One region of the Paenibacillus litoralis genome, then DNA from elsewhere that is predicted to be linked to it. Evidence: a T-box and tRNA genes for the amino acid it is inferred to sense, from the RefSeq annotation. Region 1 holds a T-box; the other holds one or more tRNA genes.

What was found. A T-box is a leader RNA that pairs with one kind of tRNA and senses whether it is charged. The one in region 1 lies ahead of ACKGJP_RS20325 (glutamine--tRNA ligase/YqeY domain fusion protein), so its partner is inferred to be a tRNA-Gln.
Region 2: it encodes a tRNA-Gln, which carries the amino acid that the T-box ahead of ACKGJP_RS20325 (glutamine--tRNA ligase/YqeY domain fusion protein) is inferred to sense. The anticodon was not compared.

Annotation. Positions count from the first base shown of each region.
Region 1 covers NZ_CP176395.1:4,876,283-4,879,688, reverse strand. Annotated here, with positions in the region: gene ACKGJP_RS20330 (carboxypeptidase-like regulatory domain-containing protein) at 1-115, shown strand, start outside; T-box leader at 842-1,094, shown strand; gene ACKGJP_RS20325 (glutamine--tRNA ligase/YqeY domain fusion protein) at 1,168-2,853, shown strand; gene ACKGJP_RS20320 (FlxA-like family protein) at 2,931-3,406, shown strand, end outside.
Region 2 covers NZ_CP176395.1:7,555,648-7,559,053, forward strand. Annotated here, with positions in the region: gene ACKGJP_RS31815 (DUF2157 domain-containing protein) at 1-47, shown strand, start outside; gene ACKGJP_RS31820 (GDYXXLXY domain-containing protein) at 40-672, shown strand; partial or broken gene ACKGJP_RS31825 (RtcB family protein) at 783-1,041, opposite strand; gene ACKGJP_RS31830 (ribonuclease H-like YkuK family protein) at 1,315-1,893, opposite strand; tRNA gene ACKGJP_RS31835 (tRNA-Asp) at 1,946-2,022, opposite strand; tRNA gene ACKGJP_RS31840 (tRNA-Gln) at 2,031-2,104, opposite strand; gene ACKGJP_RS31845 (hypothetical protein) at 2,424-2,561, opposite strand; gene ACKGJP_RS31850 (hypothetical protein) at 2,687-2,824, opposite strand.

The DNA of each region.
Region 1 (3,406 bases):
AATTCGGTTGAATTACGTCGGCAAATATGCGGAATTCGCCGAATTCGAATTCGACAAACCGAGGGGAGCGTCGACCTCCGTCTATGTAAGCGAGCTTGAAATCAAACTCCGCTAGCTTGCCTGCAGGGGTGAAAAGAATTCATTCTTCCGCGAAGTTCGTTTAGCTTATATAATCCGATTGGTAGAAATGTGGAAATCCATTCAAGGTCTAAGGAGAGGGACGGAGAATCCGGACACGATCCCTCAGGGCCGGCACGCAAAGTAGCAAAGGATTTTTGACGGCGAATATCTTCGGATGGGGGATGGATGCGGTCATGCGCTTGGAAATCTAATACCTGCTTCGTATCCATAAAAGGTGAAAGGAAGGGATCGTATCTATGAAGAAACTACGTAAAGCAGCGATAGTTGCTGCATGTCTCTTGAGTGTAATTCAAACCTCAGCGGCGGGAGCTGCGAAAATTCCTAACGGAGGCCACAATGATCCGCCAACCGGCGGGTTTAGCATAAGGAACGGAGGCCACAATGAGCCACCAACCGGCGGGTTTAGCATAAAGAACGGAGGCCACAATGAGCCACCAACCACGATAGCTTTGTCGAACGGAGGACATAATGAACCTCCGGTCGGCGTGGTAGCTTTATGGAACGGAGGCCATAGTGAGCCTCCAACCACAGGCTGACCGGCAGCCGAGTCTATTTTGATAAGTTTTCCGGGAAAGCCGCCGAAGCTGCTGAAAAAGCATCAACGTCGGCTTTTCTCATGTCCAGTCCATGTGTTCCATCGAGCCTCCACGGAATAACCGTTTACACAAATGGGAATGATTTGTTATCATAATACCCATATCGAAACGCGATGACGAGAAGAGTAGGGCAACCCGTTCTTGTACAGAGAGCTCCGGCAGCTGAAAAGGAGCCAAGAATGTTCCCCGAATCAAGCCTCTGAGCAGCATGCCGGAACCGCGAGCGGGGATGGTCTGACGGGAGCTCCCGTTACAGAGCTAAAGTATAAGCATTGCTTGCAATGCCGTACTTGAAGAGGTTAATATGGCGACATATTAATGAACCTGGGGTGGTACCGCGAAAATTTCGTCCCCAAGACATGAAGTCTTGGAGGTGGGATTTTTTTTTGTTTTCAAATACCGCTATTCATGTACATTAGGAGGAGTCGCCATGGATCACGAAAAGGAAAAACAAGTTGATCATTTTTTGTTTAGGCTGATAGACGAGGAGCTTGAGTCAAGTCCGTACGGAAGAAAGATGCGCACGCGATTTCCTCCCGAGCCCAACGGCTACCTTCATATAGGAAGCGCCTACGCCATACACACGAATTATGCGACAGCCCAAAGGTATAACGGATCTTTTCATTTGCGGTTTGACGACACGAATCCCCTTAAGGAGGATATCGGGTACGTGAAAGCGATCGTGGAGGACATCAAGTGGCTCGGCTATGATCCGGGAAATCATATTTATTACGGTTCGGATTACTCGGACGAGATCCATAAAGCCGCAGTATCCTTGATCAAGCGGGGAAAAGCCTATGTATGTGATCTGACGCCGGAGGAGGTGACGGATTACCGGGGGACCTTAACGGAGCCGGGAAGGAACAGTCCGTTCCGAAATCGGCCGGTCGAGGAGAATCTGGAGCTTTTTGCGAACATGAAAAATGGCGTCTACCCGGCCGCTTCGAGGGTTCTGCGCGCCAAAATCGACATGGCTTCGCCCAATATAAACTTGCGCGATCCCGTAATATACCGCATTATTCACGCAGAGCATTACCGGACGGGAAAGGAATGGTGCATCTATCCGATGTACGATTTTGCTCATCCTATACAAGATGCCATCGAAGGCATCACCTACTCGTTATGTTCCATCGAGTTTAAAGACCATCGGCCTTTGTACGAATGGGTTTTGCGCGAGCTGGACATTACCGAGCCTCCGCGGCAGCGAGAGTTCGGCAGGCTGAACTTAACGGGTGTCGTGACAAGCAAACGGTTTTTGAGGCAGCTGGTTGAAGGGGAGTACGTAAACGGCTGGGACGATCCGAGACTTCCTACGCTCCGCGGCTTAAGGAGAAGGGGCTTCACGCCGGAAAGCATTCGCAGCTTTATCGAGGAGATTGGCGGTATCCGAACCCAAAGCACGGTTCACATTTCGCTGCTGGACCATTGCCTCAGACAGGATCTTAAAGCCAAGGCCGTAAGCGTTATGGCTGTTTTGCAGCCGTTAAAGGTTGTCATAACCAACTATCCGGAGAACGAAACGGAGATGATGACGATTGACAACAACAGCGAAAACGAAGCGCTGGGGAAAAGAGAGGTTCCTTTTACCAAAACCGTCTATATCGAGCGTGACGATTTTATGGAGGTACCACCCAAAGGCTTTCATCGGCTGAGTCCGAATAGCGAGGTGCGGCTAAAAGGGGCTTATTTTATCCGGTGCGAAGAAATGGTCAAAGACCCGGAAACGGGTGACATTACGGAGCTTCGCTGTACGTACGACCCGATTACCAAGAGCGGCAGCGGATTTACCGGCCGCAAGGTGAAAGGGACGATTCACTGGGTCTCCGCGGAGCATGCCGTAAAGGCCGACGTTCAACTGTACGAGGAGCTGCTTCTGGAGCGGAAGCTTCCGGATGATGAGAACGGAGATTGGACCGGTGCCCTCAATCCGGAATCTCTTGTTGTGGTGACAAATTGCCTGCTGGAACCATACTTGGAGCATGCCTGCCCGGAACAACCCTTCCAATTTATTCGTCACGGCTATTTTTGCATGGATTCAAGATCTGCCGCCGCTGACAGGCTCGTGTTTAACCGCATTGTTCCTTTGAAGGATACCTGGAATAAAGATAAGGCATGAGAAAACATGAACCAAACATTATTTTCAAATAGACCGATATATATGAAAAGGACGTTCAATATTTTGGAGGTGCCGCCATGGCAATTGCACCGGTGTCGGGCAAATCGAATGTTAGCTTTCCGCTATCGAATGATAATGGCATAAAACAGCTAGAGAAACAGAAAATTCAATTGCAGGAACAAATACAAAAAACGAACGAGAGCAAACTCGATCATAAATCGAAGCAAGAACGAGTGAAACAGCTGCAAGAGCAAATCCAACAAATTGATGTGCAAATACAGCAGAAGCGAACAGAAAAGCTAAATGAAAACCAAGAAACGAACCAACAAGCCAAGAGCGTCCCATCCGTTGCAGACGTTACTGATGCGGGAAGTTCTTTAGCCGGTATGTCGCACCTCATTCAAGCGAGCACTACCTATTCCCAATCTATCACGATGAACAAGACCAAAAACAGCTTGGTTGGAAAAGGGAAAGTTCTAGAGAGCGAAATCAAATTTGATGAAAAGAACGGTAACGAAGCGAAATCAAAGAGAGCGGAGCTTCAAAAGATACA
Region 2 (3,406 bases), 2.7 Mb from region 1:
GGAGACGCCGTTTTCTTGCGGAGGAAGGAGAGGATCGCCATGACTAAGGAAACGAACGGATACGAAGACAAGCGTCCCGCCGGCGAGCCTAGCGTGAACTACGCTCCCCAGAGCGAAAGGGCCGGGGCAAAGGAAGGCGGCACAAAGCCGCCTCGCCATCGCCGCACATGGCTGCTCATTCTGGCGGCCGCTGCCCAAGTCCTGGTCCTGGCCGGACTGCTGATCACGAACTATGCCGTAGGCTGGTACGGCAAAGAGATTCAGCTGAAGACGAAGCCGATCGACCCTCGCGATATTTTTTACGGCGACTACGTCGTGCTAAGCTACGAGATCAGCTCGCTGCCGGCCAGCCTCTGGAAGGGCGAAGGGAATCCGGAGCAGAAGGACACCGTGTATGTGCTCCTGCGGCCATCCGCTGCCAATCCCAAAGAGTACGAGGCAGCCGGCGTCTATCCGGGCAATCCTGCGACAAGCGGAGACGAAGTCGCCCTAAAAGCTCATGTTCAATACGCCTGGGACCGTCAAATAACGCTGCGATATGGCTTGGAACGATTTTACGTGCCGGAAGGCACCGGCAAGGAAATCGAGGAGCAGCATGCGTTATCGAGCGTGCGCGTGACGGTCGCTCCTTGGGGCCAAGCTCGGGTGAACGGGTTTGCGGAAAAGCAGTAATCAACAGAGGAGGCAGCCCTTAGCTTGAACCAAGCTTCGGGCTGCCTTTTTAGGTTCGTTTAAACAGCACATTCATCTGCTCCTGCAGGTTGCTGCAGCCGGTCAGCGAATCGCGAAGATTGCTCGAACTGGTCAACCTTAACCGCCTCTTTCGTCGCTTTCCGGGGATGCGCACGTTCCGCGTCGTGGCAGATAGAGTAAAAGTTTTTGATGCCTTCGTCTCTGCCGACCATGATGTAGGACGCCGTCCCCATCGAACCCGGGATGAGCGCCGGATGACCGGTCGACTTGTACGCAGGCGTGTTCATATAGCGGTTCGGCGGCAGCGTCCGAGTGATCTTTCCTGTGAACGAGCATCGGTTCGTTCCGGAGGACGGGCGGACACAATAACGGATTTTCAAGGCGCTATCGGGGACGAACACGCCGCATTGAGAAGCATAAAGGATTTTCAAGGTCTTATCGGACGGAGAACCGCAGGTTTCCCGTTCGATTCATGGGAATAACGCCCCCAAAATCCGCTAATCGCTTTTACAGAATTGATGGTCGTGAGATAACGCCTTAAAAATCCGTTATTATTTTCCAATTGCAGATCCGCCCAATTTCAGTACAGCTCGCAAGCCTCCCCGGGTTGCCGGACACTTGTTAGGAGATTGCCCATCGAACGGGCCGTTTGGTATGCCGGTTGGCATAAGCGGATGCCGCGTACGAATCCGGTTTAACCCGCGGCGCATAGACGCCCATGGCGCTGACGCGGTCCACCATTTCTTGTACGTATAGCGACGTCTTGTTGACGATCGGCTGCGTGCCGGCGTCGATGTCGATAAACAATTCCAGCGATGCCCCCTGATAGACGTAAGGAAGCAGCAGCTCCTCCATCCTCTTCACCCCGTCGTCGGCAAAATGGCAGGCGACTTCCTCGGACAGCGACGTTTCGAGCGCAAGCTTTTCCTTGACGGAGGTCAGCTCGCGCGGTACCACGACTTGGCGGTAGCAGGCCCAAGCGCCTTTGCCGAGACGGCGAATGATAAGCCCCGTCACAAATTTGGTATGCCCGCGGTGCACCTGGCTGTCGGTTCCAATCGCAAAGTGGTAGCAGCTCCTAGGATCCTGCCCGATAAACCGCTGAATGCGCTGATGCACATCGTCCATCGACAGCTTGCTTTCCGTCACGTTCTGGAAGATCATTTCGGTTGGCATGGAGAATCGTTTCGTTATCGTCATCATCATCACCCGTACAATGTACGCTTGCATCCTTTCCGTTATGTACTCTTATTGGTGGAGCCGGCGGGACTCGAACCCGCAATTCCGATCCAGACAAACCGGCGAGAATTCCCGTTTCTCTGCAGCTCCTTATTGATTGGCAGGGGAAGATGGAATCGAACCACCGCTCGCGGAATCAAAATCCGCTGCCTTGCCGCTTGGCTATTCCCCTATGGTCGGATAGGAACGGGTACGGCCCATTGGTCTGCCGGCCGCCGAACAGCAGCAGCCTCTATGACATCGCCTATCCATAATAAAATTGGGGAGAATAACGGGACTCGAACCCGAACTTGGCCCCAAAAAGTGACGCGCTGCTCCGAAGCCTATTCCGGGTACTTTCCGGGGACCCCTCCAAACCGCCGACTCACAATCGGAATAACGAAAAAGCCGCCTGTCACGCGCTTTTCCACGCCACAAGGGCATAAGAAAAGCCGCCGTGATTCGGCAGCCGTTGTGATCCGTATTCCTTCCGGCACCTTCCAAAAGGTGCGTCAGGTCAGCCCCTCTTCCGGATGAAGAGGGTTTCGGGATCGCCAAAGACTACCGGAAACCAGTGAAATTTCCTGTTCCAAAGTAAACGCATGAATACTCTCATTGCAATGGTTGCGATGATTGATCGGTGCTTTCATTGTACTCTTCTCCTTTCGAACTCATCATGGGCAATAAAAAAACTGCGTTCCACGCCTTTCTCCCCACCCTCCCCGGGCAAAGAAAAAGACTGCGGATTCGCAGCCTCGCATACCGAAAACATGCACTACGAGCAGCCTGAACGCTTCAGGCGCCGTATCGGTACGGGATAGCTACGTGTGACGCGAACGTCATTATCGGAAACCGGAAGAAAGCGAATCTCCATCGCAAATTGCCGCTGCTCATGCTGTGTATGGTTTGTCATGTCCGTTCCCTCCTTCGCGTCATATCGTTCATCAACTTGCAAGCATCGTAACATGCTTCCCAAACCGCCGTCAACCATTATTTTATAATTATAGTTTAATATACCTAAAATACCTTTTAAAGGGTTTCTATGCAAAAGAAAAACGGCCGCTTACAGCCCTCCCCCTCGCCCGTAAGCAAAAGAAAAGACTGCCTCATCAGCAGCCGTTTACGCGAATATACAGGTACCGCGAGAGTCCCCGCATCCCTTATCCGAATGGCAGCCGATGGCGTATTCGATTATGCTCCAAGCCGAAAAAACGGGTTCCCTGTTCCGGTTTCCGTTCAAGCTCCATGTGATGAAGTAGATCAACGCGAATCGCCATCCTGCCGCACATCCTTTCCGTTCAAAATGAATGTTATCAGAATAAAGGCCGTACTTGGCAGTTGTCAAGGAAAAAATGGCTATACCCGTTTTCCCGGCTGTCCGGCCGTTGTTATTTGCCAAAGCCCATTTTACAATGGGTAAAGGAGATATTCAGAACGGAGGAGTACGCCCGTATGCCAACAACTTTGTAATGGTGTGACAAAGAGATAGCGCATA